3 regions of the Mesorhizobium sp. B2-1-3A genome follow, and region 2 is predicted to be linked to each of the others. Evidence: riboswitches for the same ligand, from Rfam matches in the RefSeq annotation. Region 2 holds a riboswitch; each other region holds the start of a gene.
The links. A riboswitch is a leader RNA that binds a small molecule or an ion and turns the genes downstream of it on or off. The one in region 2 is predicted to bind cobalamin.

Region 1 (10,429 bases), on a different contig from region 2:
TGCCTATGAAGCCGACGACAGGAAGACCCACGATGCCGTGCGCGCCATGTTCGAGGAGCAGATCGGCTGGGCGGTGGAGGAGGGGGCCGACTTCCTCATCGCCGAGACCATCGACTGGTGCGGCGAGGCCGAGATCGCGCTCGACGTGATGAAGAAAACCGGCCTGCCGACCGTGGTCACGCTCTCCGTCCACCGTGAGGAAAAGATGTTCGACGGCGTCTCGGTCGTCGATGCCTGCAAGCGGCTGGAGGCGGCGGGCGCCGACGTCGTTGGACTGAACTGCCAGCGCGGGCCGAAGACGCTGATGCCGGTGGTGCGCAAAGTGCGCGACGCCATCTCATGCCATGTCGCCGCACTGCCGGTGCCCTACCGCACGACTGACGCGGAACCGACCTTCCAGTCGCTGACCGACCGCGCCTGTTCCTGCATTCCCGGCAACCGGCCGTTCCCGACCGCGCTCGACCCGTTCACCTGCAATCGCTACGAATGCGCCGAATTCGCACGGGAAGCCTTTGATCTCGGGGTCCGTTATATCGGGCTTTGCTGCGGCGCGGCCCCGCATCACATCCGTGCCGTGGCCGAAGCGCTTGGCCGCAGCGTACCCGGCAGTCGCTATTCGCCCGACATGTCCAGGCACGCCTTCTTCGGCAGCGATGCGGCGATCCCAGAAGCCTACAAGGGCCGGCGCCTCGAGATCTGACACGCACCAGGCCACCACAGACATCCAAATCGCCAGACAGGAATGGGTTATGAACGTGCATCCTCTCCAGCAAACCCATGCCGACGGCGATACGATCGACCGGCTGGTGGCCGCGCACCGGCCGGGCCACGGCCTGATGCGTGCGTTCTACCATGATCGGGCGATCTTCGAGCGCGACATGGAACGCGTCTTTCGCCGCCACTGGCATTGCCTCGCGCATTCCAGCGTCATTCCAAACCCCGGCGATTTCGAGCTGTTCAAACTCGGCGATGAAGCAATCATCCTGACCCGTGGCATGGATGGCGCCATCCATGCCATGCTCAACGTCTGCCGTCATCGCGGCGCCGAGGTCTGCACCAGGCAGAAGGGCAATGCGAAAGCCTTCGTCTGCCCCTATCACGCCTGGACCTATTCCAGTGACGGTTCGCTGCGCGCCGCCCGCCTGATGCCGAAGGATTTCGACCGCGCCGCGCATGGATTGAAGAAGCTGCATGTCCGCCTCGCCGAAGGTCTGGTGTTCATTTCCTTCGCCGAGATGCCACCGGATTTCGATCCGGTCGAACAGTCGCTGCGAACCAGCTGCGGCCAGTATGGTTGGGCTGATGCCAGGGTGGCGCATCGCGAGACCTATCAGGTTGACGCCAACTGGAAGCTCGCCGTCGAGAACTATGTCGAGTGCTATCATTGCGGTCCGGCGCATCCGGAATATTCGCAGACGCATACTCTGGAAAAACCGACCGAGATGATCGAACAGCTCAACGCCGCGATGGAGCAACGCACCCGCGCGCTCGGTATCGAGATCGGCAGCGGCGACCGCTGGCGGAATTCGGCCGCTGGACAGGAAGCCATCCACACTTTCCGCTACGCGCTCTACGATGGTGTTTCGAGCGGCAGCCAGGACGGCTCGCCGGTGGCACCGCTGATGGGCCGCTTCACCGATTACGATGGTGGCGTCACCTCCATCCATCTCGGCGGCACGAGCTTCCTCGTCTGCTACCCCGACCACGGCATGATCTACCGCTTCATTCCGAAGACGGCTGATACCTGCGAGATGGAACTCATCTGGCTGGTGCGCGGTGACGCGGTCGAGGGCCAGGATTACGATCTGGAGAAACTGACCTGGCTGTGGAAGGTCACCACCGACGAGGACAAGAAAATCATCGAGCACACCGCGCGCGGCGTGCGATCGCACTATTTCGTACCCGGACCGATCGCGCCGATGGAGTACAACGAGCTGCGCTATATCGGCTGGTATCTCGAGGAGATCAGCCGACCCTGAGGGCTTTCCCTTGGGAATGCGTCAAGACGATGAGATAGCGGAGCCGCCATCGGATGCGCTGGCGGCTCCGCTCCGATCAGGCCGCGGCTCTGAGCTGTCTTGCCGCCTCCACCATGTTGACCAGTGCCGGACGGACCTCGTCCCATCCGCGGGTCTTCAGGCCGCAATCCGGATTGATCCAGAGTTGCCCGTCGGCAAGGCGTTGCCGGGCCAGCGTCATCAGATCGATCATTTCGCCGACCGCCGGAACGCGCGGCGAGTGGATGTCGTAGACGCCCGGGCCGATCTCATTTGGATATTTGTGGGTCCGGAAAGCGTCGAGAAGCTCCATCTTCGACCGCGACGTCTCGATCGAGATGACGTCGGCGTCCATCGCGCTGATCGCATCGAGGATGTCGTTGAACTCGGAATAGCACATATGAGTGTGGATCTGCGTGCCGTCTCCAACGCCTGACGATGCCAGGCGGAAGCACTCGACCGCCCAGTCGAGATAGGTCTGCCAGTCGGACTTGCGCAGCGGCAGCCCTTCGCGCAGGGCGGCTTCGTCGATCTGGATCATTGCCGCGCCCGCCGCCTCCAGGTCCCCCACTTCGTCGCGGATGGCGAGTGCGATCTGGCGGCAGGCCACGCTGCGTGGGATGTCGTCGCGCACGAAGGACCAGTTGAGGATCGTCACCGGCCCGGTGAGCATGCCCTTGACCGGCCTGTCCGTAAGCGACTGCGCGTAGTTCCACCACGAGACCGTCATCGGACGTGGCCGCGACACGTCGCCGAAGATGATCGGCGGCCGGACATAGCGCGAGCCATAGCTCTGCACCCAGGCATGTTTGGTGAAGGCAAAGCCGGCGAGTTGCTCGCCGAAATACTGCACCATGTCGTTGCGCTCGAACTCGCCGTGAACCAGCACGTCGAGGCCGATCTCTTCCTGCCAGCGGATCGCCGTCTCGGTTTCCTTCTTCAGGAAGGCCTCGTAATCGATATAGCTCAACTCGCCCTTGGCATGGGCGGAGCGCGCCTTGCGCACTTGCGGGGTCTGCGGAAACGAGCCGATCGTGGTCGTCGGAAAGTTCGGCAGGCCAAGTTTTCGTGCCTGCAACTCGCGCCGCTCGGCGAACGCGCCCTGCCGGCGCCGCATCGGCTCCGTGACAGCCAGCAGCCGGCCTTCCACCAGCGGATCATGCACCTTGAGCGATGTGGCGCGGGACTGGACGGCCTCGGCCGATGCCTGCAACTCCTTCGCAACCGCGCTCTTGCCTTCGACAAGCGCCTCCGCGAGCAGCGTCAGCTCGTCCATCTTCTGGACCGAGAAAGACAGCCAGGATTTGAGGTCCGCATCGAGCGTGGTCTCCAGTTCCAGATCGATTGGGACATGCAGAAGCGAACAGGAGGGCGCAATCTCGATGCGGTCGAGCGGCCAGCCGGCAACGACCGGGCGGATGCGGTCGAGAATGGCGGGCAGGTCGGCCCGCCAGACGTTGCGGCCGTCGATCAATCCGAGCGAAAGGACCTGGTCCTTTCGCGACAATCGGGCAACGGGTTCCAACTGCTCCGGCGCCCGCACAAGGTCGATGTGCAGGCCGGCGACAGGCAAGGCCAGCGCCGTTTCCAGATTGTCGCCCAACGCGCCGAAATAGGTTGCCAGCATGATGTCGAGATCGGGAGCCGCCGCCGCGAACTTCTGATACGCCAGTTCGAGACCGATGCGTTCGGCCGCATCGAGGTCGAGCACGAGGCAGGGTTCGTCGATCTGCACCCAGCGGGCACCGGCCTGCGACAATTGCTTGAGAAGCTCGGCGTAAACCGGGAGCAGCCTTGGCAGCAACGCTATCGGGTCGAAAGTGCTGCCGCGCGCTTTGGCCAGCTTGAGAAAGGTGACCGGGCCGAGAATGACCGGGCGCGTGCGGATGCCGAGGGCTGCGGCCTCGCGAAACTCGCTGAGTGGCTTGGTCGAACGGAGTTCGAACGTCTGGTTGGCAGACAGTTCGGGAACCATGTAGTGGTAGTTCGTGTCGAACCACTTCGTCATCTCAAGCGCGGCAACGCCGTGGGCGCAAGCTTCATGGTCGTTGCCCTGATCGCCGCGCGCCATTGCGAAATAGACGTCGAGCGGAACCTCGCCTCCGTTCCAGCCATAGGCTTTCGGAATCGCGCCGACCATGATGGCCGTGTCGAGCACATGATCGTAGAGCGAGAAATCGTTCGAGGGGATTTTCGTGATGCCACGATCGCGCTGTTCGATCCAGTTGGCCTCGCGCAAGCGCTTGGCGGTTTGGAGCAGGTCTTCGGCCGAGCTCTTGCCCGACCAGTAGCTTTCCAACGCGGCCTTGAGCTCGCGATGCCGGCCGATGCGTGGAACACCGAGCGTGGCGGTCGGGACTGAGAAAGTAGACATTGCATACCCCATAAGGTTGGGGGCATGGGTCAAGCGGATGCATGCAGAACCAGCAGCGAAGGCCGCGGCCTGCAGGCTACCACCGGGACACCCCGCCCGTGGACGTTTCAGTTCGTCGGGGCAGGTCTCCTGGCTCACGGGTCGTCGCTTCTGTCCGTCTTCCCAGGCATTTGCCTAGTGACATTCTGGACAGCGGCTCGCCGCTCACAGTTGCGGGGGCAGCTCCGGCATCGCCATGGCACGGGCCATGCTCACCGGATTCCCTCTTAGCTCCGACCCCGATGAGGACCGGAGAACCACGACCCCACCATGTTCCACCAACACAGGCTTCATGTCAAGAAAGATATAAAGAGATGTTTATATCTTTACGTGTTGTGATGCTATGATCGCCGGCGAATGCCACCGACATCGCCATGGCAATGGCGAGATGCGGTGTGCCAATATCGGCATTTGCACTGGTGGCTGGCCTGTGATCCAAGGCGACGATAAATCCCACGCTTTGCAGTTGGAGCGCTGAATGACCGGATTGACACGCCGCGGGCTCTTGAAAACGGCAGCGGTTGCTGGCGCCAGCGGGGTCGGGCTCTCGGCCATCGGCAGGTTTGGCAGCTGGGCCGCCGCCAGTCCTGAACCGGTGGTGCTGCAGACGGCGAAAATCCAGGCCAGCCTGATGGACGTCGGCCCGACCAACAATGTGCTGACCTATGGCAGTGCCGGAATGCCGCCGGTGCTGAGAATGAAGAAGGGCGAACCGTTCGCCGCGCTCCTCGTCAACGGCATCGACGATCCGACGACCATCCACTGGCACGGCATTCGTCTGCCCAACAAGATGGATGGCGTGCCCTTTCTGGTGCAGCCCTATGTCTACACCGGCGATCATTTCGACTACGCCTTCGCCCCGCCCGACGCCGGCACATTCTGGTATCACCCGCATTGCAACACGCTGGAGCAGATGGGCCACGGCCTGACCGGCGTGATCGTGGTCGAGAATCCGAACGATCCGAGATTCGACGCCGAATTCGTCCTCAATCTGCGCGACTGGCGCCTTGGCGACGACGGCCAGTTCATCGACCAGTTCCGGCCGCGCGATGCCGCCAGGACCGGCACCTACGGCACGGTGCGCACCGCCAACTGGCTCGACCAGCCGCGATATGACGCGCCGGCCGGCGGGCTGGTGCGCCTGCGGGTTGCGATATCAGACGTTACCCGCATCTACGCCTTTCGGGTCGACGGCGCCGAGGCGATCGTGATGGCGCTGGACGGCAATCCCGTGCCGCAACGTTTTTCGCCCGATGCCTTGCTGCTGGGGCCGGGCCAGCGCATGGAACTCGCCATCCGCATGCCGGACGAGGAGGGCGCGGTCGTCAGCCTGCGAGACGTCAGGGGCACCAAGCCAAAAATCCTGGCTAGCCTGCACGCGACGGGTAGTTCGCTCAAGCGGGATGTTCGCGATCTTCCACCGCTGGAAGCAAATCCGGTGGCGGAAGTCGATCTCACCGCCGCCCAGCATATTTCGTTGGCACTCAGCGCCACGGCAGAGAACGTCCCGAGCGACGGCATCTGCGGTTCGCTCGGTTACAGTTTCTGGGCCATCAACAAGGTGCCGTGGCCAGGCGATACATCCGATCCGACCGCGCCGCTGGCCGAACTGAAGCTCGGCAAGAGCTATGTCATCGACATGGAGAACCTGACGCCGCAGTCGCATCCGATGCACCTGCATGGCATGAGCTTCAAGGTGCTGTCGTCCTCGACACGCCAGGTGCAGCCGCTGATTTCCGACACCTATCTCATCCAGCCCAACGAGAAGGTTCAACTCGGCTTTGTCGCCGACAATCCGGGCGACTGGCTGCTGCACTGCCACATCATCGAGCACCAGAAATCGGGCATGACGAGCTACGTCAGGGTGGCCTGAAGCCGAGCACCGTCGCCGGAGCCGCGTCGTCGGTGATCTACTTGCGCAGTTGCGCCTCGATCTCGTCGAGCACCTTGTCCTTGCCGATGCCGGTGAGGAAGGCGAGGCCCTTGATGACCGGCTTGGTCACCGAAGCCGAGATCGGGGTGGTGGCGACAATGAAGTCGACGCTGTCGGCCAGCCCCGGCACTTCGGTGGCTTTTGCCTGTTGCGCGTTGAAGGTCAGGCCGCGCTGCTTCATGGCCTCGGTGACGGCGACATTGACCGCCGTCGATGTCGCGATGCCCGTGCCGCAGGCAAAGAGAATAGTTTTCTGTCTGGACATCTCTTGCTTCTCCTTGGGTTATCAGCCGAGCACGGCACGTACGTCGTCAAGCGTCCTGGCGGACCTCAAGCCGTCCAATGCCTCTGGATTCTGGATGGTGGCCATGACGGACTGCAGCGCTTCAATCTGCTTGTCCTTGTCATTGATGGCAAGCAGGAAGACGAAGCCGACCGGCAGCTTCTCGTCGGGATCTTCCATGTTGGCGAACGTCACCGGCTTTCTCAGCGTGCCCATCGCGATGCCGGGCTTCAGCACATGCTCGGGATCGGTATGCGGCACCGCGACATTGTCGGCGCGTTCCAGCGGCAGTCCCGTCGGGATGGTCATTTCGCGGCGCACGACCGCGTCGGCATAGGAGCTTTTGACATAGCCAAGGCTCTCGAGCCGGCCGGCCAGGACGCGGATGATCTCCTCGTTGGTCGAGGCATCCGATCCGAGCACGATCGCTTCGGGATCCAGAAGCTGCATGAGGCTGTCGGACATGTTCTGCTCCGTCTATAAAAGTCGTGCGCCCGAGGAGGGCGCACGACCGTTTCAAATTCAAGGCGCGATGGCGCTTAGGCGGTGCCTTCGGCCGGCTCGTCCTCGGCGCCCGCTGCCCGTTCCCAGCCGAGCGGGTTGCGGCGGTAGAGGATGAACAGCGCGGCGATGACGACTGCGATCAGGATGATGCCGAGCAGCCCAAGTCCCTGGATCGCTTCGATGATCACATAGGGAACCCAGAGGAAGCCGTCGACCACCGAGGTGATCTGCAGCGCATCCGCCGGCAGTTTGAAGCCCGATGCGACGGCCGCGCTGGTGAACAGCGGCGCCAGCGCGTTGGCGACGTAGAAGCCGATGGCCAGCGTCACCGTGCCGATCACCACCATGCGGAACACATTGCCTTTGACCAGAGGCGCGGTCATGGCGACGATGAAAGGGATGACCGCGAGGTCGGCGAACAGGATGACGCGGTTGCCCGGCAGGATCACCGACAGGATGATCGCGATCGGCACCAGGATCAGCGACGACGAGATCGCGGCCGGATGTCCGATCAGGATCGCCGAATCGAGGCCGACGAGCAGCTCGCGGTCGCCAGTGCGCTTGCGCACGAACTCCTGCGCCGCGTCGGAAACCGGAAGCAGGCCCTCCATCAGGATCTTCACCATGCGCGGCAGGAGCAGCATGACAGCCGCCAGTGTCATGCCGGTGCCCAGTACCTTGGCCAGCACCACGCTGAGATCACCGGCGTTGTAGAAGGCGATGGCGCCGAGCACGAGGCCGATGATCAGGCCGAGCACAACCGGTTCGCCGAACACGCCGAAGCGGCGCTCGATGGTCTCGGTGTTGATGTTGATGCGGTTGATGCCGGGAATGCGGTCCATGATCCAGTTCAGGATGATGGCGATCGGCAGGATCTGCGCCGAGGCGAGATGCGGCACCGAAATGCCGGGCACGCCGTAGAATTGCTGCACCGCGCGCGCCGACCAGTCGGCGAACAGCAGCGACAGGGCTGCGACCAGGGCCGCGATCGCAATGCCGTAGGCCAGATTGTTGGTGGCGGCGACGACGAGCGAGCCGACAAAGGCGAAGTGCCAGAAATTCCAGACGTCGACATTGAGCGTGCGTGTCATGCGCGTCAGCAACAGCACGATATTGACCAGGATGCCGACCGGAATGACCCACAGGCCGACCGACGAGCCGAAGGCGATCGCCGCCGCCGAGGGCCAGCCGACATCGATGATGTCGCGATGGATGCCGGTGTTGGTGACGATGGCCTTGGCGACGTCGCCGATCGATGTGAACATCAGCCCAAGCACAAGGTTGATACCGATGAAGGCGACGCCGATGGTGACGGCGGCACGGAAGGCCTTGCTGACCTTGGCACCCAAGACCACGGCTATGATGAAAATGACGATCGGCAGCAGGATTGTCGCACCGAGCGTGTCGATGGCCCCCTTCAGGCCAGCGAGAACTGTATCCATTCTTCCTCCCCTGGAGCCCGAGCCTACGCCTCGCAATGCTCCTTGATCTCATCCACGCCTTTGCCGCCAGTCTGGCGCAAAGGCACTCCCCAGATTGCCCGCGGCGAATGCCCGTCGACCTATCGGCTCGATGAACATTTGCCTTTGTCAGCAAACGAATGTTTTATTTAGACTGTTCACAACAATGTCAATTGGCAACCCTTTGGGCCAATCGGTCCGGGGAAGGTGCCTTTTTCGGGCATTTTGGGCTCGGAATCGCGGCTTGCGAGCGGTTTCATTGGCACACGCGACCGGTCCCTGCTAATCCGGCCGCAAATCAAGAAGCTGTGGACATCCTGCATGACCAATGTCGCCTTGACCGGCCTTGCCCGCGATCTCGCCCATCGTGCCGAAGAGGGCCGCCCGGTGCGCATCGGCGTCATCGGTTCGGGCGAAATGGGCACAGATCTGGTCACGCAAGGCATGCTGATGCCGGGCATTTCGGTCTGCGCCGTCTCCACGCGGCGTCCCCACACCGCGCGCGAGGCCATTCGCATCGCCTATGGCGATGAAGCGATGGCGGTCGAAGCCGACACCGCGTCGAAAGTCACCGGTGCCATCGAGAGCGGCAGGATCGCCATCACCTCCAACGAGATGCTGGTCACCAATCCGCTTATCGACGTCGTCATCGACGCCACCGGCAAGCCGGGCGTCGCCGCCGATTTCGACCTGATGGCGATGGAGCATGGCAAGCATCTGGTGATGATGAATGTCGAGGCCGACGTCACCATCGGCTGTTATCTGAAGCAGCAGGCCGACCGGCTTGGCGTGGTCTATTCGGTCGGCGCCGGCGACGAGCCGTCGAGTTGCATGGAGCTGATCGAGTTTGCTTCCGCGCTCGGCCTGACCATCGTCTCGGCCGGCAAGGGCAAGAACAACCCGCTCAATCGTGACGCCGTGCCCGACGATTATCGCGAGGAAGCGATCCGCCGCAACATGAACCCGCGCATGCTGGTCGAGTTCGTCGACGGTTCCAAGACCATGGTCGAGATGTGCGCCATCGCCAACGCCACCGGCCTGGTGCCCGACGTGCCCGGCATGCATGGCCCGAAGGCCGACCGTGACGACCTCGTCAAGGTGCTGATCCCGCGCGAGGATGGCGGGCTGCTCACGAAAAAGGGCGTCGTCGACTACACCATCGGCAAGGGCGTCGCGCCCGGCGTCTTCGTCATCGTCGAGGCGACGCATCCGCGCGTCATCGAGCGCATGGACGATTTGCATATCGGCCACGGTCCCTATTACAGCCTGTTCCGGCCCTATCATTTGACATCGCTGGAAGTGCCGCTGACCGCCGCCCGCATCATGCTTTTCGGCAAGCCCGACATGGTGCCGTTGCGAAGGCCCGTCGCCGAAGTCTGCGCCGTCGCCAAGCGGGACTTGGCCGCCGGCGAGATTTTCGATGCGATCGGCGAGACCTGCTATCGCTCCTGGACGATGACGGTCGAGGATGCTCGCGCCCAGCGCGCCCTGCCGGTCGGCCTGCTCGAGGGTGGCAAGGTGCTGAAGCCGGTCAGGAAAGGCGAACTGCTGACCGCCGATAACGCCGCGCCCGACCCGACGACGAGGCTATTCGCCTTGCGCCGGCTGCAGGACGAGATGCTGTACGGGGCAACCTGAGCTTATTTCCCCAGTTCGATCGACCGCAGCCGCGCCGCCTCAACCGCTTCGGTGAGCAGATTGGTCAGCCGGTCCTCGCCCATCAGCACGCCAAGGGCGGCTGCTGTCGTGCCGTTCGGGCTGGTCACCTGCTGGCGCAGCACGCCCGGTTCCTCCTGGCTTTCGGCGGCGAGCGAGGCGGCGCCATAGACCGTCTGCATC
Region 2 (10,429 bases):
AGCCATTCAGCGCCCGGCTTACCGTGGTCTGCGAAAGCGCCAGCATATGCGCGAGCTGCTTGAGGTTCACAACGGCCTCCATTCCCTCAAAGCGCTTTTAAATTGAATCGACCCAAGTGCCACAAGGCCGCCAGGGTATCGACACAACCATAAGCGGGGTCGGGATCGGTTTGAAACAGAAAATTGCTGTTGCGCTGCCAAAAAGCATGCTGCGGTGCACTTTTTGATGCCAGAATCGGCGAGATTAAATCGATTAGCTAACCGAACCTCTTGACTTCCGGTCGATTCAGTGGCGAGATCAGGAAAGCCAAAGCGCTTTGGAAGACTCTTCGAAAGGTTGCGGTTCCCTTGCGACTGAGTCACAGTCCTGCGGCGTCGGCGGGCGGAATGGAGGTTCCGTCCGGTGTGTGTGACCCACTGGGAGGGAATACCGATGAAGAAAATGCTTTTGCTGGGTGCTGCGTTTGCCACGCTCGCCCTGAACGCGCCCGCGCATGCCGAGCTGAAGTTCAAGCCGGGCGATGACAAGCGTTTCAACTGGGCAAATTACGAAGACCTGAAGAAAGTCGATCTCAAGGGCGAGACCCTGACCATCTTCGGGCCGTGGCGCGGCGAGGACGAGGCGCTTGCCCGTTCGGTGCTCGATTATTTCGCCGAAGCGACCGGCGCCGAGGTGAAGTACTCCTCTTCCGAGAACTATGAGCAGCAGATCGTCATCGACACCCAGGCCGGCAGTCCGCCAAACATCGCCATCCTGCCACAGCCGGGCCTGATCCAGGATCTTGCTTCCAAGGGCGTCCTGACCCCGCTGGGCGACGACGTCGCTGCCTGGATCAAGGAGAACTATGCCGCCGGCGACTCCTGGGCCAAGCTCGGCACGTATAATGGCAAGGACGGCAAGCCGGGCTTCTATGCCTTTCCCTACAAGATCGACGTGAAGGGGCTGGTCTGGTACTCGCCCGACAATTTCGACGAAGCCGGCTACAAGGTACCGAAGACGCAAGAGGAACTGGCCGAGCTCGAAAAGAAGATCATCGCCGACGGCGGCAAGCCCTGGTGCATCGGGCTTGGCTCGGGCGGTGCGACCGGATGGCCGGCGACCGACTGGGTCGAGGACATCATGCTCAGGACGCAACCGCCGGAAGTCTACGACAAGTGGGTCAAGAACGAGATCCCGTTCACCGATCCGGCGGTGGTCAACGCCATCGACATCTTCGGCAAGATCGCCACCGACGACAAGATGGTGGATGGCGGCGCCAAGGCAGTGGCGGCGACCGACTTCCGCGACAGCCCGAAGGGCCTCTTCACCGTGCCGCCTAAGTGCTACATGCACCATCAGGCATCGTTCATCCCCTCCTTCTTCCCGGAGGGCGTGAAGCTCGGCCAGGATGCGGATTTCTTCAACTATCCGCCTTACGCCTCCAAGCCGGAACTCGGCACGCCGCTGGAAGTGGCCGGAACATTGGTCATGATCACCAAGGATTCCAAGGCATCGCGCGAGTTCATCAAGTTCCTCGAAATGCCGCTCGCGCATGAATTGTGGATGGCGCAGAAGAGCTTCGTCACGCCCTTCAAGGGTGCCAACAAGGACGCCTATGGCAGCGATGCGCTGAAAAAGCAGGGCGAGATCCTGGTCGGAGCGACGACGGTTCGCTTCGACGGTTCCGACCTGATGCCCGGCAAGATCGGCGCCGGCTCATTCTGGACCGGCATGATCGATCTGGTCGGTGGCAAATCCGCCCAGGACGTGGCCGCCGACATCCAGAAGAGCTGGGACGCGATCAAATGACCAGCCCGGGCAAGTGACCAGCCCGGGTTCAGGTGCAATCCAGACTTTCCTGATCCTCATACCGAATCCGGGCCTCCGGCCCGGATTCACCGGCAGCACATGCCGGAAGCCTTTCGCGTTCGATTGTTCCGAATAACGAAATCGGTGCATCCAATCGCCAGCACTGCCTGGCCGATCATGCGCAGGGAGAGGGACCATGGCGGCTCAGATCTTCTCAGCCATATTTGTCATCATCATCGGCGTCGGCGGCTGTGTCGCTTATTTCTGGGGCGCCAACAAACTGCTCGACTTGACCTTCCCCTCGCGCGGAGTTTCCGGCACGGCCGCCGTGAACAATCTGCGCCGGCAGGGCCTGGTGCGGCCATGGCTGTTCGTCGGCCCGGCGCTGATCATTCTCACCATCTACCTGATCTACCCCGTGATCGCGACACTGTGGCTCTCCTTCCTCGACCGCGGCGGCGAGAACTTCGTCGGCTTCGCCAATTACGAGTGGGCGCTTCGCGATCAGGATCTGCGAAACTCGATCCTGAACAACATCCTGTGGCTGGCCGTGGTGCCCGCCGCCTGTACTTTCCTCGGACTGATCATTGCCGTGCTCACCGACAAGATCTGGTGGGGCACGATTGCCAAGAGCCTGATCTTCCTGCCGCTGGCCATCTCCTTCGTCGGCGCCAGCGTGATCTGGAAGTTCATTTACGAATATCGCGGCGAGGGCCAGGTGCAGATAGGCCTGCTCAACGCCATCATCCAGCATTTCGGCGGCCAGCCGCAGGTTTGGATATCGCTGCCGTTCTGGAACAATTTCTTCCTGATGATCATCCTGATCTGGATCCAGACCGGTTTTGCCATGGTCATCCTGTCCTCGGCGCTGCGCGGCATCCCGGAGGAGACGCTGGAAGCCGCCGTCATCGACGGCGCCAACCCGTTCCAGATCTTCTGGAAGATCATGGTGCCGCAGATCTGGGGCACGATCGCGGTTGTCTGGACCACCATCACCATCCTGGTGCTCAAGGTGTTCGACATCGTGCTGACCATGACCAACGGCCAATGGAACAGTCAGGTCCTGGCCAATCTGATGTTCGACTGGATGTTCCGCGGCGGTGGCGATTTCGGGCGTGGCGCGACAATCGCCATCATCATCATGATCGCGGTCATCCCGATCATGGTCTGGAACATCCGCCAGGCGAACAAAGAGACGGGAGGGCATTGAAATGGCCGTCGCGACCGGAAATTCCTTCGCCAGCCGTTTCGGCGTCCATATAGCAGTGCTGGTCTTCGTGACGATCTGGACCATTCCGACACTCGGCATCCTGGTCTCGTCGCTGCGCGACAAGGACCAGATCGTTGCCTCGGGCTGGTGGAATTCGTTCGCCAGTTCCAGCCAGACCGAGGCCGGGCGCCTGCCCCCCGCCTCGGCACAGACCCAGAAGGACGGCAAGTTCGTCCTCGAGGGCAACATTTTCGGCGACGGCGCCAGGCGCAGCATCAGTGCGTTCGGCGTCAAGGCGGCGTCACCGACACAGTATCCGGCCGGCACATCGGCAGACCTCGGCGACGGCGTGACCTTGCAGGTCAATGCCGATGGCAGCTTCGTCATGGCCTCGCCCAAGGCGTTCGAAGGCGATCGCGGCCAGCGCGTCTACTATGCCTCGTCGGCGCCGCCGAAATTCACCACCGACAACTACCAGACCGTGCTGTTTTCGGAAGGCATCGGCCGCTCGTTCATGAATTCGCTGACCGTCACCATCCCGGCGACCGTCATTCCGATCCTGATCGCCGCGTTTGCCGCCTACGCACTGGCCTGGATGCGTTTTCCTGGCCGTGCGCTGCTGATCGCGGTCATCATCGGCCTCCTGGTGGTGCCGCTGCAGATGTCCCTGATCCCGCTGTTGAAACTCTACAACGGCGTCGGCACTTTCTTCGGGGTGCCGTCGAAGACCTATCTCGGCATCTGGCTGGCGCATACCGGCTTCGGCCTGCCCTTCGCCATCTATCTGCTGCGCAGCTATATTGCCGGCCTGCCGCGCGAGATCATGGAATCGGCCCGCATCGACGGTGCCAGCGATTTCGAGATCTTCGTCAAGATCGTGCTGCCGCTGTCCTTCCCGGTGCTGGCCTCCTTCGCCATCTTCCAATTCCTGTGGGTATGGAACGATCTGCTGGTGGCGATGGTTTTCCTCGGTACGGCACCCGACCAGATCGTGTTGACAGCCAAGCTCAATGCGCTGCTCGGCTCTCGCGGCGGCAACTGGGAGATCCTGACGACATCGGCCTTCATCACCATCATCGTGCCGCTGATCGTGTTCTTCTCGCTGCAGCGCTATTTCGTGCGCGGGCTGCTTGCCGGCTCGGTGAAAGGAGGCTGAAACCATGCAATCCGCTTTGAAGGCCAGCTCGAAGCCTGACCTCGCCGTCGATCGCGACTGGTGGCGAGGGGCCGTGATCTACCAGATCTATCCGCGCAGCTACCAGGATTCGAACGGCGACGGGATCGGCGACCTCAAGGGCATTATCGGGCGGCTGCCCTATATCGCCGCGCTCGGCGCGGACGCCATCTGGATCTCGCCCTTCTTCAAATCGCCGATGAAGGATTTCGGCTACGACGTCTCGGACTATTGCGACGTCGACCCGATGTTCGGCACGCTGGCAGATTTCGATGCACTGACGGCGGAGGCGCATCGGCTGGGCCTCAAGGTGATGATCGACGAAGTGCTGTCGCACACCGCCGACAACCATCCCTGGTTCAAGGAAAGCCGGTCGAGCCGCGCCAATCCAAAGGCGGACTGGTATGTCTGGGCGGACGCCAGGCCGGACGGCACGCCACCCAACAACTGGCTTTCGATCTTCGGCGGATCGGCCTGGCAGTGGGACACCAGCCGCCAGCAATACTACATGCACAATTTCCTGGCCGAACAGCCCGACCTCAACTTCCACAACCGCGAAGTCCAGGACGCCCTGCTCGACGTCACCCGCTTCTGGCTGGAACGCGGCGTCGACGGCTTCCGCCTCGACACGATCAATTTCTACTTCCACAGCCAGGGCCTGGAAAACAATCCGCCGCTGCCGCCTGAAGAGCGCAACGACCAGACAGCGCCAGCGGTCAATCCCTACAACTACCAGGACCATCTTTACGACAAGAGCCGCCCGGAAAACCTCGGCTTCCTCGAACGCTTCCGCGCCCTGCTCGATGAATATCCGGCGACCGCCGCGGTCGGCGAAGTCGGCGATTCGCAGCGCGGGCTGGAAGTCGTGGCCGCCTATACCGCCGGCGGCAAGCGCGTGCACATGTGCTATTCCTTCGACTTCCTGGCGCCGGAAAAGATCAGCGCGGCCAAGGTCCGCTCGGTGCTGGAAGCCTTCGGCAAGGTCGCCAGCGACGGCTGGTCGTGCTGGGCGTTTTCCAACCATGACGTGATGCGCCCGGCCTCGCGCTGGGCTGCCGACGAGGCCGACCCGACCGCCTATCTCAAGGTCATCTCGGCATTGCTGATGTCGCTGCGCGGCTCGGTCTGCATCTATCAGGGCGAGGAGCTCGGGCTCGGCGAAGCCGAATTGCGCTTCGAGGATCTTCAAGATCCCTATGGCATCCGCTTCTGGCCGGAATTCAAGGGCCGCGACGGCTGCCGCACGCCCATGGTGTGGGATGGCAACGCCACGAATGGCGGCTTCTCCCAGGCAAAGCCGTGGCTGCCGGTGCCGGCAAAACATCTGGCGCAAGCGGTCAATGTCCAGCAGGGCGACCAGGCTTCGCTGCTCGAACACTACCGGCGCTTCCTCACCTTCCGCCGTGCCCATCCGGCGCTGGCCAAGGGCGATATCACTTTCATCGAAAGCGAGGGCGACACTGTCGCGTTCACGCGCCGGGCGGGCAATGAGCAAGTCGTCTGCGTCTTCAACCTCGGCGCCAAGCCGGCCAAGGTCGACCTAGGCGGACCATCACTGCAACCCTTGCCGGGACACGGGTTTTCCGGGCAGGCGAGCACCGGTTCGATCGAACTTGGTGGTTACGGCGCCTGGTTCGGGCGCATCGACTGAATCTTTTTGAGAGATCACTGGGAGGAAACCAATGGCCGATGTCAATCTGAGACAAGTGAAGAAGTCCTACGGCAATCTCAATATTCTCCACGGCATCGACCTCGATATCAAATCGGGCGAATTCATCGTCTTCGTCGGTCCGTCCGGCTGCGGCAAGTCGACCTTGCTGCGCTCGATCGCCGGGCTCGAGGAAATCACTTCGGGTGAGCTCAAGATCGACGGCGAGGTCGTCAACGACGTGCCGCCGTCGAAGCGCGGCATCGCCATGGTGTTCCAGTCCTATGCGCTCTATCCGCACATGACCGTCTACGACAACATGGCGTTCTCGATGAAGATCGGCAAGGAGAACAAGGCCGAGATCGACCGCCGCGTGCGCCAGGCGGCGGAAATCCTGCAGCTGACCAAATATCTCGACCGGCTGCCCAAGGCGATGTCGGGTGGCCAGCGCCAGCGCGTCGCCATCGGCCGCGCCATCGTGCGCAATCCGAAAGTGTTCCTGTTCGACGAGCCGCTGTCGAACCTTGACGCCGCACTGCGCGTCGCCACGCGCATCGAGATCGCCAAGCTCAAGGAATCGATGCCCAACACGACCATGATCTACGTCACCCACGACCAGGTCGAGGCGATGACGCTGGCCGATCGCATCGTCGTACTCAAGGATGGCCACATCGAGCAGGTCGGCACGCCGATGGATCTCTACAAGAAGCCCGGCAATCTGTTCGTCGCCCAGTTCATCGGCTCGCCGGCCATGAACATCCTGCCGGCGACGATCGACAAATCAGGCAGCCCGACCGTCGTCAGCCATGTCGGCGGGCGCAAGGCTACGGTGCCGATCACGACGCCGGCCTCGGCGAAGGGTGCGGCTGTAAGCTTCGGCGTGCGGCCGGAGGACCTGATCATCGCCACCGGCGCGGACTATCTGTTCGAGGGAACGGTCGATTACGTCGAGCAGCTCGGCGAGGTTCAACTGGTCTATGCCGACATCGGCCGCGCCGACCTGCCCCTGGTGACCAAGCTGCCGGGCAATGTCGAGGTCAAGCGCGGCTCGACGCTGCGGCTGACCGCCAATGCCGAGGACTTGCATATCTTCGACACGGACGGGCGGTCCTTCGCGCTGCATGAAGCGGAAGCAAAGGCCGCTTAAGAAGCCCGTCTTGACGGCAGAAACAAAAAGAGCGGCGGGCAAGGCCCGCCGCTCTCTTTTACGATCGACTTTGGCTGTTAGTGGCCGAAGAGGTTCCGGTCGGCGCCCTGGGGCGCGGACTTCTGCACATCGCCCGACGAATTGAGCAGCTTGTAGACGGGCGAATCGCCGTTGCGGATCGAAGCCGTGCGCGAGTTGTCGACAGAAGTCGCGGCAGGCTGGTTGGCGCCATTGGAGTTGAAGTTGTCACTTCCGGCGAAAGCGCTGCCCGAGAGAGCGAGAACGGCGGCGGCGGCGATGATGATCTTGTTCATTTCAAGTCTCCTGAATTTCAAGTTTCAACGGGACGGCAGGCAGGCCCGCCACCCCGGAGAATCGGCCGTTAGTGGCCGAAGAGGTTGCGGTCGGCACCCTGGACAGGTGTCTGGGCAGCCGGTTCCGACTTCTTGATCGAAGCGGTGTACGAGCTGTCGGTCGAAGTGACAGCGGGCTGGTTGGCGCCATTGGAGCCGTAGTTGTCGCTGCCGGCGAAGGCGCTGCCGGAGATAGCCAGAACGGCGGCGGCAGCAAGGATGATCTTCTTCATTTCAAGTCTCCTGAATTCTTCGAGTTCCGCCAAGGCGGCGAGCCAGGGCCACCGCCTGCTGGAAATCGACTGTTAGTTGTTGCCGAAGAGGTTGCGATCGGCACCCGTGACAGGCGCCTGAGCAGCCGGTTCCGACTTCTTGGTCGAAGCGGTGTACGAATTGTCGACGGCAGCAGTGGCTGCAGCGGCATTCGAACCATAGTGATCGCTACCAGCGAAGGCGCTGCCGGAAATGGCCAGAAGGGCGGCGGCAGTGAGAACAATCTTTTTCATTTTTGGTACTCCAGTATTTTCCCGTCCGTCTAGCGGCGTGTCTTGGGATTAAAATCGCGTCGTTCGGACAGCCCCGATGTGGGAAAGCCATGTGGCCGTTTCCAATCACGAAGTTGTTCCGTGTGGACCAAGAATCCACCACTTGAAATTGTACCAAGGCATTCCATTGCAAACATTTTTCTTTTTGATATCAATCGATTAGATAAAACCAGCAATACGATCACCTGATGTATCGAAGGCTCAGCGTTCACAGCGTGCTGTACGCACCGTCAACAGAAACGAACCGTTCGGTTCGATTTTAGAATCTGCTAATAGTCACTTTTCGAAACCGTTAACCCTTTTTGCTTCGGTTCCGGGACGATTTCGATAGCCGGCATCGTCGTCACCGAGACGCGTTTCGTGGCCGTTCTTCCTGACTCCATGGTTGCTGAAGCGTGTCGCGCCACATGGATGCGATGTCGCTTTCATGCCGATGTCGCATGCGCTGTCGTGATTAGATCATGGCCATCTCAGGTGCCGCTTCGTGACGACGGGGCGGAGAATTGGGAAGCCGGTCAAAGTCCGGCGCTGCCCCCGCAACGGTGGTGGAGTTCAAGTCGCAACGGGAGACCACTGGGCGGAAGCCTGGGAAGGTGTCGCGACCGTCCGAAAGGACACTCCAGAGCCCGGAAACCAGCCCGAGATTTTTGAACTCGACTGATCGCGGTGGGCGGTCAAGAGGTGGATAGTGCATGACCAGCGCTTCGCCGGGACTGCATCCGATCCTTCCTCCATCACCACCATAGTCAGTCCTTAAACACGAGGACAGGACATGGATGTGCGCAACGATATGCTGAGGCTCTTGAACAGCCGCAGAGAGGGTTTCTCGCTCGAGCAGCCTTTCTACACCGGCCCGGACTATTTCAAGCTCGACATGGAGCTGATCTGGTACCGCGACTGGCTTTTCATCGGCCATGATTGCGAATTGCCCAAGCCCGGCAGCTTCATCACCGTACAGATCGGCGACTACCCGGTCGTGCTGGTGCGCGATCAGCAGGGCAAGATCAACGCCTTCCACAATTCCTGCCGCCATCGCGGCAGCAGGGTCTGCAACACGGACAAGGGCACGGCCGCCAAACTGGTCTGTCCCTATCACCAGTGGACCTATGAGCTCGACGGTCGCCTCCTGTTTGCCCGCCAGATGGCCGATGGCTTCGACAAGAGCCAGTTCGGGCTGAAGCCGGTCGCTTGCGAAAGCGTCGCCGGCTACATCTTCATCTGCCTGGCGAAGGATCCAGCCGACTTCGCCCCGATGCGGGCGATGATCGAACCCTATCTCAAGCCGCACCGGCTCAGCGAGGCAAAGATCGCCTTCGAGAGCACCATCGTCGAAAAGGGCAATTGGAAGCTCGTCTGGGAAAACAACCGCGAGTGCTATCACTGCGCGGGCAATCACCCGGAGCTGTGCAAAACCTTCCCGGAAGCACCGACCGTGACCGGAGTGCAAGGCGCCGACAGCGATCCGGAGATGCTGGCGCACTGGGCCAAATGCGAAGCGGCCGGCCTGCCGAGCAAGTTCCGCATCGACCCGGCGGGGCAATACCGCGCCACGCGGGCGCCGCTGCTGCGCGATGCGGTCAGCTACACGATGAACGGCAAGCGGGCGGTGAAGAAGAACCTCTCCGACAGCGTCTCGGCCGACCGTATCGGCACATTGATGCACTATCACTACCCGACGACCTGGAATCATATCCTCATCGACCATGCCGTCACCTTCCGCGTGCTGCCGATCAGCGCCACCGAAACCGCCGTGACGACCAAATGGCTGGTGCACAAGGATGCGATCGAGGGCGTCGACTACGATCTTGCCGAGCTCACCCATGTGTGGACCGAGACCAACGATCAGGACCGCCGCATAGTCGAGGAAAATGCCCTCGGCATCCTGTCGCCGGCCTATGAGCCCGGCCCCTATTCGGAGCTTCACGAGGGCGGCGTGATCCAGTTCGTCGACTGGTACGCCCGCTTCATCGGTCCGCGCCTTGCCGAAGGCGGCCGGCCGGCGTTGCGCAGCGTCGCCTGAGAGGTTGAGGGATGAATGCGATGACCGACCTTGGCCTCTATCGCCATCTCGATCAGATGGCCCCCTGGAACGACAGGCTGCAGGTGCTGGAAGTGATCGGCGTCAGCGACGAGGCGCCTGACGTCAAGACCTTCACTTTCCGATCCGACAACCAGACCTGGTTCCGCTACAAGCCGGGCCAGTTCGTGACGCTGGAGCTGCCTGCGCCGGACGGGCCGCTGATGCGCACCTATACGCTGTCCTCCTCGCCGTCGCGGCCCTTCTCGATCGCGGTCACGGTGAAGGCGCAGGCCGGCAGCATCGGCACGCGCTGGATGTTCGATCACCTGACACCCGGTTCGCACGTCAAGGCCTATGGGCCGAGCGGCGACTTTTCACTGCACAGCCATCCGGCGGCCAAATACCTGTTCATCTCGGCCGGTTCCGGCGTGACGCCGATGATGTCGATGCTGCGCTGGCTGAACGACTGCGCGCCATGGACCGATGTCGGCTTCGTCAATTGCGCGCGTCGCGCCGAAGAGATCATTTTCCGCAAGGAGCTCG
Region 3 (10,429 bases), on a different contig from region 2:
GGCATTCCGGCCAAGTGCTGCAAGTGCTGCCGAAAAGCCGCCGATGAAGGCGACGTCGGCGGAGCCTTCGAGAATGTCGCGGCCGGGGTCGTCGCCGGTGTGGACCAGAAGATCGGCTTCGGCGATGCGGGTTTCGAACGCGCCGGGCGCCGAGATGCCTTCGCCGCCGGCACCGCCATAGGCATGCGAGGTGGCGTCGAGATAGGCGCGGCCGATTTCTTCGCGCGCCGCCCAGTCGCCGCTCGAGAGGAGATTCTCGACGCCGGCGCCATAAGTGCCGGGCGAGGTACCGAAGATGCGCGGGCTGATCTTGCCGTCGGCTCGGGTCCGGGCCGCGAGCGGGTTTTCCGAATCCTCTTCGTCGCGCGCGGCGACGGCATTGGCGGCGGCATCGATCAGCGCGATCTGGGTCGGGAACATGTCGCGGAACAGGCCCGATATGCGCCAGGTGACATCGACGCGCGGGCGGCCGAGCGTTGCCGGAGGCAGCACTTCGATGCCGGTGATGCGGCCGGTGGCGGCATCCCATTGCGGCCGGCAGCCCATCAGTGCCAGGCCTTGCGCGATTTCCTCGCCGCCGGTGCGCAGCGAGGCCGAGCCCCAGAGGTCTATCACCAGAGAGCGCGGCCAGTCGCCATGTGACTGGAGGTAGCCGCGCACGACCTCTTCCGCCGCCGCCTTGCCCAGATCATAAGCGGTCGGTGTCGGCATCGTGCGTGGATCCGACGTGAACAGGTTGCGGCCGGTGGGCAGCACGTCGGAACGTCCGCGCGCGGGCGCGCCGGCCGGCCCGGCCTTGACGTGACGGCCATCGAGCGCGGCGAGCAGCGCCGACCTTTCAGCCTCGGCACTTTGGCGGCGCATGGCGTCGGACTCATCGTCGGGCGCGCGGCCGTAGATATGCAACCCGTCCTTGATGGCGAAGTCCTTGAGGTCGCAGAGCCAGGTGTCGATGCGGCGTAGCGCCTCGTCGGGCGCGTCGGTCCTGGCGACACCGGCTTCCGAGGCAAGGCCGGTTTTTTGCGCCGTGTCGACGATCAGTTTTGCCAGGCGGTCGCGGCGGCGACGGTCGAGGCCGTCCGCCTGGGCATATTCGTCAACCAGGCGTTCGAGCTTGTGCTGGTCTTCGTCCAGTCCCGCGCCGGTCAGCGGCGGCGGCAGATGGCCAAGCGTGACGGCGGCGATGCGCCGCTTGGCCTGCGCCGCTTCGCCTGGGTTGGAGACGATGAAGGGATAGATGACAGGCAAGGGACCGGTGACGATCTCGGGAAAGCAGCTTTGCGAGAGTGCAACCGTCTTGCCCGGCAACCATTCCAGCGTGCCGTGCGCACCGACATGGATGAGCGCGTGGACGCCGAGGGATTTGCGAAGCCACAGGCCAAACGCGATCAGGGCGTGACGGGGGGGGAGCGTTGGATCGTGGTAGTCGGCGCGGCGGTCGGCGGAGCGGCCACGGTCGGGGGCGAGGGCTACGGTGATGTTGCCGAAGGTCGCGGCGCGGAAGGGGAAGTGTTTTTTGCCTGTCTCGTATTCCGCTTTTCCCCAGGCCGCTTCAACGGCAGTCATTGCCTCAACCGGCAACTCCTTGGAGAAGCCGAAATAGTCCTCCAGCCCCAACCCCTGACCGCCCGCATCCAACAAATCCAGCAGCGTACGCGGCGTTTGCGGAATCCCCTCAACCACATAACCCTGCTCCTTCAGGTCATGCAGCATCGCCAGCACGCTCGACGGTACATCGAGGCCGACGGCATAGCCGGTTCGGCCCGGTGCGCTTGGATAGTCCGGGATCAGGATGACAAGCTTGCGCTCGGCGCGTGGTGTCTCCTGCAGCTTGATGAAGGCCACCACGCGGTCCGCCACCTGCACTACGCGATCCGGCTCCGGCCGGTTGGCGAAGGCGCGATGGCCAAGTGCCGGATCGACATCGCTTTCGCCCTTGAAGGAAATGGCGCCGGCGAGGATGCGGCCGTCCAGTTCTGGCAGCACGACATGCATGGCGAGGTCGGCGGGCGCCAGGCCGCGCTGGTTGTTTTTCCAGACGTCGCGGCGTGTGGTGGCGACGATGACCTGGAAGACGGGCACGCCGGCACGGTCGAACAGGGTTTCGACGCCGGGTTCGGCACCGGAGGCGAAGGCGGTCGCGGTGATGATGGCGGCGGGTTTCAGCGCGGCGAACGCGGTTTCCACAAAGGCGAGTGACGCCGGCTCTTTCAGGCTGGAGACGAAGATGGGGACCGGGAGCATGCCGCGTTGGCGCAGTGCTTCAAAAAGGGCATCAATCGGCGCGACATCGGCGGCGAGAAGCATTGAGCGATAGAAGAGGATCGGCACCACCTTTCCTTCCCCCTCGAGGGGAGGGTGGCCCGCAGGGCCGGCTGGGGTCGGGACCACCAGATGTGGCGTTTCTTTGAGTCGGCGCGTTTCGGAGAGGACCCCACCCCCGGCCTGCGGCCGGACCCACCCCTCGAGGGGGAGGGGGACGACGCCGCGGTTCGGCTCGTAGTAGCCAGCCTTCGGGACCGCGACTGGCTCAACAATGTCTGCCTGCGACCCCGCCAGCCGCGCCAGCCTCTGCACCAGCGCGCTCATATTGGCCGGGCCGCCCTCGCGAAAATAGCCGAGCAGCGCGTCCAATTCCTGGCGCGGCAGCGTCGAGGCTTCGATCAGCCTGAGGTCCTCGTCATGGCTTTCGCCGGGGAGCAGCGCGAGTTTAATGCCGCGTTCGCGGGCAATCGAGGCAAGCTGGTCGCAGCCATAGCGCCACCAGTCATAGCCGCCGAGGATGCGCACCAGGATGATCTTGGCGTGGCGGGCGACGCTGTCGATCCAGAGGTCGACGGACATGGGATGGCGCAGGTCGCGCAGTGCCGCCAGCCGCATCGAGGGCAGGCGGCCGGCATCCGCCTTCCAGGCCGCGGCCAGGCCGGCAAGGTCGCTGTCGGTGAAGGACAGGGCCACGATATCCGCCGGCGTCTGCCGCAGATCGACCGGCTCGGCGAGATCGTCGAGCGAGGCGGAGGTCGTGGTGAGGATATGCATCGCGGTCCGTGTCTGAAAATCAGCCGGCGAGTATAGCCTCGATTGCCGGGCGGTTCAGCCCCTTGAGGCCGATGACGACGAGGCGCGAGCGGCGGTCGTCCTCGGCCGTCCAGGCGCGGTCATAGTAATGATTGACGCGCGGGCCGACGGCCTGCAGCAGGAGCCGCATCGGCTTGCCACCGACCTCGACGAAGCCTTTCACGCGCAGCACGTTTTCCTGTTCGGCGGCGGTGGCGACGCGCTTTGCCAGCTCGTCCGGATTGGCGATCGAGGGGATGTCGACGATGAAGGTGTCGAAGTCGTCATGCTCATGGTCGAACGCGCCGTCATGATGGGATTTGCGGTTCTCGATATCGTCCTCGACGGCGAGACCGAGGCCGAGCAGCACCGAGGGATCGACCTTGCCATGCGAGGTCGGCACGATCTTCACGGCGCGGGCCGAATGTTCGTTGACGATGGCATTGGCGCGGGCCGAGCCGGCGGCGTCCATCAGATCGCTCTTCGACAGGATGATCAGGTCCGCGCAGGCGATCTGGTCCTCGAACACTTCCTCGACCGGGTCGTCATGGTCAAGGCTCTCATCCCCGGCGCGCTGCGCCTGCAGGGCGTCCATATCGTTGGCGACGCGGCCTTCGGCAAGTGCGGGACCATCGACCACGGCGATGACGCCATCGACCGTGACACGGCTCTTCACCGTCGGCCACTGAAAAGCCTGGACCAGCGGCTTGGGCAGGGCCAGGCCCGAGGTTTCGATCAGGATGTGGTCGACCTTCGGCGTCAACGACAGGATCTGGTCGAGCGCCGGCACGAAATCGTCGGCCACGGTGCAGCAGATGCAGCCATTGGCCAGTTCGACGATATTTTCCTCCGGGCAGGTGTCGATGCCGCAGCCCTTCAAAATCTCGCCGTCAATGCCGATGTCGCCGAACTCGTTGACGATGATGGCGATACGCTTGCCGCCGGCGTTTTCCAGGAGATGGCGGACCAGCGTCGTCTTGCCGGCGCCGAGGAAGCCGGTGACGACGGTGCAGGGGACGCGGGATACGGAAGCGCTCATGATCAGTCCTTCAGCATGTCGAGGGGAGGGATGCGGGCAACAAGGCCGCGCTTGAGGGAATCGGGGCGGCCGCGCCACGGGATGAGGCCGTCGGTCGAGGTGGCGAAGAGTTTGGCGCCGGTGACGAGGTCGGCGCCGCTGGCCACGGTCAGGTCGCCGAACACATAGCTCCAGCAGCCATCGCGCAGGATCGCGGCGCTCAGCCGGCGCTTGCAGTTGCCGAGACATTCCACCGTGCGGACGCGGATGTTGTCATCGGCTGCGGCGCGGCGCGTGTCCTCAGCCAACAGTTCTCCGGCGCGGGGATGGGCGTCGGAACCGGTCTCGTCGCGACAGGAGGCGCAGACGATGACCGTGACGCCGGCCAAGGCTTCGCTGTCGGCGGACGAATTGTCCGCTGTGCCAGCCGAAAAACTGCTGTTCTGGTCCAAAAAGCCGGGCTCCTTGCCCGGAAACCCGCCGGGCGATCGGATTCTCTTGTCGCAGACGGCAGGTCTCCTGGCTCGCGGGTCATCGCCTTGGGTGCCGCCTTCCCGGGAAACTCCCAGTGGCTTTCGGCCTTGGCTCTTCGCTTACAGTTGCGGGGACAGCCGCGGATTTGAGATCGAAATCCCGCACCGCATTCCCTCTTAGCCCCTGCCGTTGCGGGCAAGGGACCGTCTGGACGGGATTTAGGCTTTTGCAGGCAGCGGTGTCAACGCACGGCTACGACACGGCGATGTCGGCCAGCGCCGGACCCAGATCGCCTGCCGGAGTCACGTCCATGCGTTCAAGGCCAAGCCAGCCCTGCATCTGCTTCAATTCCTCGAAGAGCTGAGCGGCGGTTTCAGGCGGCGCGCCGGTCTCGGGGTAGGCGGCATGGACGCGCAGGACGCTCGCCGGCCGGTCCGCCTTGAGGTCGACGCGCGCGACGATCCGGTCGCCGAGCAGGAAGGGGAGGACGTAATAGCCGTATTGGCGCTTTTCAGCCGGTGTGTAGATTTCGATCCGGTAGTGGAAATCGAACAGCCGCTCCGAGCGCGAGCGCTCGAAGACGACTGGATCGAAGGGCGCCAGCAAAGCACGCGCCTCGATTTTCCGGGGCAGGCGCGCGTCCTTGTGAAGGTAGGCCGGCTTGTCCCAGCCTTCGACGCGTACCGGCAGCAATTCGCCCGACTCGACCAGTTCCTCCAGCCGACCCTTCATGTCGGCCGGCGACAGCCGGAAATAGTCGCGCAGGTCGCCCGATGTCGCCACGCCATGGGCGCGGGCCGAGATGCGCAGCAATTCGCGGTGTGCATCCTCGGCCGGGGGCACCGGCAGGTCGAGGATCGCCTGCGGCAGCACGCGCTCCGGCAGATCGTAGAAGCGCTCGAAGCCGCGGCGGTGCGCCGTGGTGATGCGCCCGGCCCAGAACAGCCATTCGAAGGCGTGCTTGGCATGGCTCCAGCCCCACCAGCCCCCGGAGCCTTTCTGGCCTTCGAGCGCCGAAGCCGCGATCGGGCCGCGCTCGACGACCGCGCGGTAGATGTCTTCTATATAGGCGGCGTGTTCGCGGCCCCATTTGGCCAGTCCCAGATACATTTCATCGCCTTGCTCGGCTCGCTGCATGCGCCAGCGCATCAGCGGGTAGGTCTCGACCGGCAGGAACGAGGCCTCGTGCGCCCAGTATTCGAAGACAGTGCGCTTGCGCGTCACGGCGGCATTGTCGAGCAGCGTGAGCGGGTAGGGGCCCAGGCGCGAATAGAGCGGCATATAATGAGCACGCACCACCGCACTGACGGAATCGATCTGCAGCAGGCCGGTGCGGGAGAGCACACGGGCGAAATGGCGGCGGTCAGGTGTGCCATTTGGGCGCGGATCGAGAAACCCTTGAGCGGCGAGTGCAATGCGGCGGGCGGCGGCAAGCGAGATTTTTTCCTTCATGCAGGCATCACTCTGAGGGGCTTCGGCTGTGGGTCGGGTCTTTGTCTGGGCAAGTTCTTGTCGCAAAACCGGGGTCCACTTTTGCGGAACCTGCGTGGTGATTCCAACCCATGCTAGCAGGGTTTTGGCGGCAACCATGTCAGGAGAGAAAAGTGGAGTAAAAAGCGAAGGAAATCAAACAGGAGCGGATCGGACCAGTTTCTCCGGATATGCCGTCCAGGTCGGCGTTTTGAACAAGGTTTGACTTGCTTCGCTGGAAGTGCTGCGCTAACCCTCGCCGCGTTGCAGCATAGGCCCCTTAAAACGGTTCAGCGGTTAAACTGTCACGCTTCCGCATTAAGGTCCGGTGCTGTAATCAAAGTGGATTGGCGCCAACGGAAAGCCGCTGCATGAACGCACTTCTCAGTTCGTACCTGCCTATCGTCCTGTTCATAGGCGTGGCACTGGTCGTCGGCCTGGCGCTGCTGGCCGCCCCGTTCCTGGTGGCCTACCGCAATCCCGATCCCGAAAAGCTTTCCGCCTACGAGTGCGGTTTCAATTCGTTCGACGATGCCCGCATGAAATTCGACATCCGTTTCTACCTGGTGTCGATCCTGTTCATCATCTTCGACCTGGAAGTGGCCTTCCTGTTCCCCTGGGCCGTGTCCTTCTCGAAGATCGGCATGCTCGGTTTCTGGTCGATGATGGTGTTTTTGGCAGTGCTGACCATCGGCTTTGCCTATGAATGGAAAAAAGGAGCGCTGGAATGGGATTGAACGACAGTTCAGGCACCCTCGTCGCGCCGAAGCCGAAGGGCATTATCGATCCCAACACCGGCAGGCCGGTGGGGGAGGACGATCCCTTCTTCCTCGAGATCAACAATGAGCTTGCCGACAAGGGCTTTCTGGTCACCTCGACCGAGGCGCTGATCACCTGGGCGCGCTCGGGCTCGCTGATGTTCATGACCTTTGGTCTGGCGTGCTGCGCGGTCGAGATGATCCACACCTCGATGCCGCGCTACGACTCGGAGCGGTTCGGTGTCGCGCCGCGCGCGTCTCCGCGCCAGTCCGACATCATGATCGTCGCCGGCACGCTGACCAACAAGATGGCGCCGGCGCTGCGCAAGGTCTACGACCAGATGCCGGAGCCTCGCTACGTCATCTCGATGGGCTCCTGCGCCAATGGCGGCGGCTACTACCACTATTCCTATTCGGTGGTGCGCGGCTGCGACCGCGTCGTGCCTGTCGACATCTATGTGCCCGGCTGCCCGCCGAGCGCCGAAGCTTTGCTCTACGGCATTCTTCTCCTGCAGAAGAAAATCCGCCGCACCGGCACGATCGAACGGTAAATCCATGGCCGCATCCCTGAGCGAACTGTCGACCTATCTCGGCGAAAAGCTGATCGGTCGCGTCAACGACGCGGTGCTCGCCTATGGCGAGCTCACCATCCATGTCGAGCCGCGCGACCTCATCGAAGTGGTGACCTTCCTGCGCGACGATGCGCGCTGCCAGTTCATCTCGATCATCGATGTCTGTGGGGCCGATTATCCGTCGCGGGCCAAGCGCTTCGACGTCGTCTACCACCTGTTGTCGCCGAAGCAGAATGTGCGCATCCGCGTCAAGGTGCAGGCCGACGAGGAGACGATGGTGCCGTCGATCACCGGCGTCTATCCCGGCGCCGACTGGTTCGAGCGCGAGACCTACGATCTCTATGGCGTGCTGTTCTCGGGCCATCCCGATTTGCGCCGCCTGTTGACCGACTACGGTTTCGAAGGCCATCCGCTGCGCAAGGATTTCCCGCTGACCGGCTTTGTCGAGGTGCGTTACGACGACGAAGCCAAGCGGGTCATCTACGAGCCTGTGGAATTGAAGCAGGAATTCCGCAATTTCGATTTTCTTTCCCCTTGGGAAGGCACGGATTACGTGCTGCCCGGGGACGAAAAAGCGAAACAGTGAGTAGGGAAGTAGTGAGTAGTCAGTAGGGAAAGAATTGGAGCAACGGATCGAATCTTATCGCGACTTGAAGGTGTGGCAATCGGCGATGACGCTCGCCGAAGATTGTTACCGCTTCACCAAAGAGTTTCCGAGGGATGAGATTTACGGCATGACCTCTCAGATGCGCCGATCAGCAGTTTCGATCGCGGCGAACATCGCAGAGGGATACGGTCGGGAAAACAGAGGGTCGTTCATTCAATTTTTGCGCGTGGCGCAAGGCTCGTTGAAGGAACTGGAAACGCACACTGCTGGCATGCCGGGTTGGCTTGCTGCGAAAAGACAATGAGACTGAGCTGCTGCTGCGATGCGAAGAGATTGGAAAAATGATGAGATCTCTTATCCGAACGGTGCAGGCCAAGCAGGCGGAATGAAGCAGGCATTGAGATTGATGATCACTACTCACTACTCACTACTGACTCTTCGCCAGAGGCGCCACAATGGCTGAGACCTCCGTCCGCAATTTCAACATCAATTTTGGACCTCAACACCCTGCGGCGCATGGTGTTTTGAGGTTGGTTCTCGAGCTGGACGGCGAAGTCGTCGATCGCGTCGATCCGCATATCGGGCTCTTGCATCGCGGCACGGAGAAGCTGATCGAGGCCAAGACCTATCTGCAGGCTGTGCCCTATCTCGACCGGCTCGATTATTGCGCGCCGATGAACCAGGAACATGCCTTCGCTCTTGCCGCCGAGCGCCTGCTCGGCATCGAGGTGCCGAAGCGCGGCCAGCTGATCCGCGTGCTCTATTGCGAAATCGGCCGCATCATGTCGCACATCCTCAATGTGACGACGCAGGCCATGGACGTCGGCGCGCTGACGCCGCCGCTGTGGGGTTTCGTCGAGCGCGAAAAGCTGATGGTGTTCTATGAGCGCGCCTCCGGCTCGCGCATGCATGCCGCCTATTTCCGCCCCGGCGGCGTCCACCAGGACCTGCCGCGTCAGCTGGTCGAGGACATCGGCAAGTGGATCGACCCGTTCCTGAAGTCGATCGATGATCTCGACAAGTTGCTGACCGGCAACCGCATCTTCAAGCAGCGCAATGTCGATATCGGCATTGTTTCGCTGGCCGATGCCTGGGCCTGGGGCTTTTCGGGCGTCATGGTGCGTGGTTCGGGCGCGGCATGGGACCTGCGCAAGTCGCAGCCCTACGAATGCTATTCGGAAATGGACTTCGACATTCCGATCGGCAAGAACGGCGACTGCTACGACCGTTATCTCGTGCGCATGGAAGAAATGCGCCAGTCGGCCCGTATCATGCGCCAGTGCGTCGATCTCTTGCTCGGCAAGGAAAGCACCGGACCGGTGTCGAATCTCGACGGCAAGGTCGTGCCGCCCAAGCGCGCGGCAATGAAGCGCTCGATGGAAGCGCTGATCCACCACTTCAAGCTCTACACCGAGGGCTATCGCGTTCCGGCCGGCGAAGTCTACGCGGCCGTCGAGGCGCCGAAGGGCGAGTTCGGCGTCTATCTGGTCTCCGACGGCTCCAACAAGCCTTATCGCTGCAAGCTGCGCGCGCCCGGCTTCGCGCATTTGCAGGCCATGGATTTCCTCTGCCGCGGCCACATGCTGGCCGACGTCACCGCCGTTCTCGGCTCCCTCGACATCGTGTTTGGTGAGGTCGATCGCTAAATGTCAGTCCGCCGTCTCGCAGAAGCCAGCGTCCAGCCAGCGTCCTTCGCCTTCAACAAGGCGAACACCGCAGCTGCGAAGCAATGGATCAAGAAGTACCCGAAGGGCCGTGAGCAGTCGGCGATCATTCCCCTGCTGATGATAGCGCAGGAGCAGGAAGGCTGGGTCACCAAGGCGGCGATCGAGACGATCTCGGACATGCTCGGCATGCCCCGCATCCGCGGGCTCGAGGTCGCGACCTTCTACACGCAGTACCAGCTCAATCCGGTCGGCACGCGTGCTCATATCCAGGTCTGCGGCACCACGCCCTGCATGCTGCGCGGCTCGGAAGCGCTGATGGATGTCTGCCGCTCCCGGATCCATCACGACCAGTTCCATACCAACGACCAGGGCACCTTGTCGTGGGAAGAGGTCGAGTGCCTCGGCGCCTGCGTCAACGCACCGATGGTGATGATCTTCAAGGACACGTTCGAGGATCTGACACCGGAACGGCTGGCCGAAATCATCGATCTTTACGATGCGGGCAAGGGCGCTTCGGTGGCGCCCGGGCCGCAGAATGGCCGCACCGGCTCGGAGCCGGCTTCTGGTCTGACAACGCTGAAGAGCGAAAAGGCGATCCTCAAGTCGACCCGTGACAGGGAGGCGAGGGAGGCCGCAAAGGCCGCCAAGGCGGCACCCGACGCGATCATTGCCGAGCCCGTTCCGGCACCCGCTGCCGCGCCCGTCGCGCCGTCCAATGCCAGCAAGCCGAAGACCGACGCGCCCGAAACCAGCCCGGCCTTGAAGACGCCTTCGGCGACCAAGGTGGCGCCTGCGGCGGAGAAGGC

Region 1: it holds a riboswitch for cobalamin, as region 2 does, so the genes downstream of both, metE (5-methyltetrahydropteroyltriglutamate--homocysteine S-methyltransferase) here and FJ977_RS08075 (aromatic ring-hydroxylating dioxygenase subunit alpha) in region 2, are expected to answer to the same signal.
Region 3: it holds a riboswitch for cobalamin, as region 2 does, so the genes downstream of both, FJ977_RS30630 (DUF1636 family protein) here and FJ977_RS08075 (aromatic ring-hydroxylating dioxygenase subunit alpha) in region 2, are expected to answer to the same signal.

What each region holds. Positions count from the first base shown of each region.
Region 1 is NZ_VFWK01000006.1:41,176-51,604, forward strand. Features, by position in the region: gene FJ977_RS24785 (homocysteine S-methyltransferase family protein) at 1-700, shown strand, start outside; gene FJ977_RS24790 (aromatic ring-hydroxylating dioxygenase subunit alpha) at 750-1,979, shown strand; gene metE (5-methyltetrahydropteroyltriglutamate--homocysteine S-methyltransferase) at 2,056-4,371, opposite strand; cobalamin riboswitch at 4,473-4,687, opposite strand; gene FJ977_RS24800 (multicopper oxidase family protein) at 4,889-6,283, shown strand; gene FJ977_RS24805 (PTS sugar transporter subunit IIB) at 6,321-6,608, opposite strand; gene FJ977_RS24810 (PTS sugar transporter subunit IIA) at 6,630-7,091, opposite strand; gene FJ977_RS24815 (PTS transporter subunit IIC) at 7,166-8,572, opposite strand; gene FJ977_RS24820 (NAD(P)H-dependent oxidoreductase) at 8,912-10,228, shown strand; gene proC (pyrroline-5-carboxylate reductase) at 10,231-10,429, opposite strand, start outside.
Region 2 is NZ_VFWK01000002.1:315,759-326,187, forward strand. Features, by position in the region: gene FJ977_RS08030 (substrate-binding domain-containing protein) at 1-70, opposite strand, end outside; gene FJ977_RS08035 (ABC transporter substrate-binding protein) at 434-1,789, shown strand; gene FJ977_RS08040 (sugar ABC transporter permease) at 1,986-2,999, shown strand; gene FJ977_RS08045 (carbohydrate ABC transporter permease) at 3,001-4,155, shown strand; gene FJ977_RS08050 (alpha-glucosidase family protein) at 4,160-5,824, shown strand; gene ugpC (sn-glycerol-3-phosphate ABC transporter ATP-binding protein UgpC) at 5,856-6,968, shown strand; gene FJ977_RS08060 (DUF680 domain-containing protein) at 7,046-7,282, opposite strand; gene FJ977_RS08065 (DUF680 domain-containing protein) at 7,351-7,554, opposite strand; gene FJ977_RS08070 (DUF680 domain-containing protein) at 7,627-7,827, opposite strand; cobalamin riboswitch at 8,322-8,523, shown strand; gene FJ977_RS08075 (aromatic ring-hydroxylating dioxygenase subunit alpha) at 8,639-9,886, shown strand; gene FJ977_RS08080 (hybrid-cluster NAD(P)-dependent oxidoreductase) at 9,907-10,429, shown strand, end outside.
Region 3 is NZ_VFWK01000008.1:337,585-348,013, forward strand. Features, by position in the region: gene cobN (cobaltochelatase subunit CobN) at 1-3,039, opposite strand, end outside; gene cobW (cobalamin biosynthesis protein CobW) at 3,059-4,096, opposite strand; gene FJ977_RS30630 (DUF1636 family protein) at 4,099-4,527, opposite strand; cobalamin riboswitch at 4,567-4,772, opposite strand; gene FJ977_RS30635 (winged helix-turn-helix domain-containing protein) at 4,802-6,001, opposite strand; gene FJ977_RS30640 (NADH-quinone oxidoreductase subunit A) at 6,391-6,756, shown strand; gene FJ977_RS30645 (NADH-quinone oxidoreductase subunit B) at 6,747-7,328, shown strand; gene FJ977_RS30650 (NADH-quinone oxidoreductase subunit C) at 7,333-7,935, shown strand; partial or broken gene FJ977_RS30655 (four helix bundle protein) at 8,021-8,345, shown strand; gene FJ977_RS30660 (NADH-quinone oxidoreductase subunit D) at 8,412-9,602, shown strand; gene FJ977_RS30665 (NADH-quinone oxidoreductase subunit E) at 9,603-10,429, shown strand, end outside.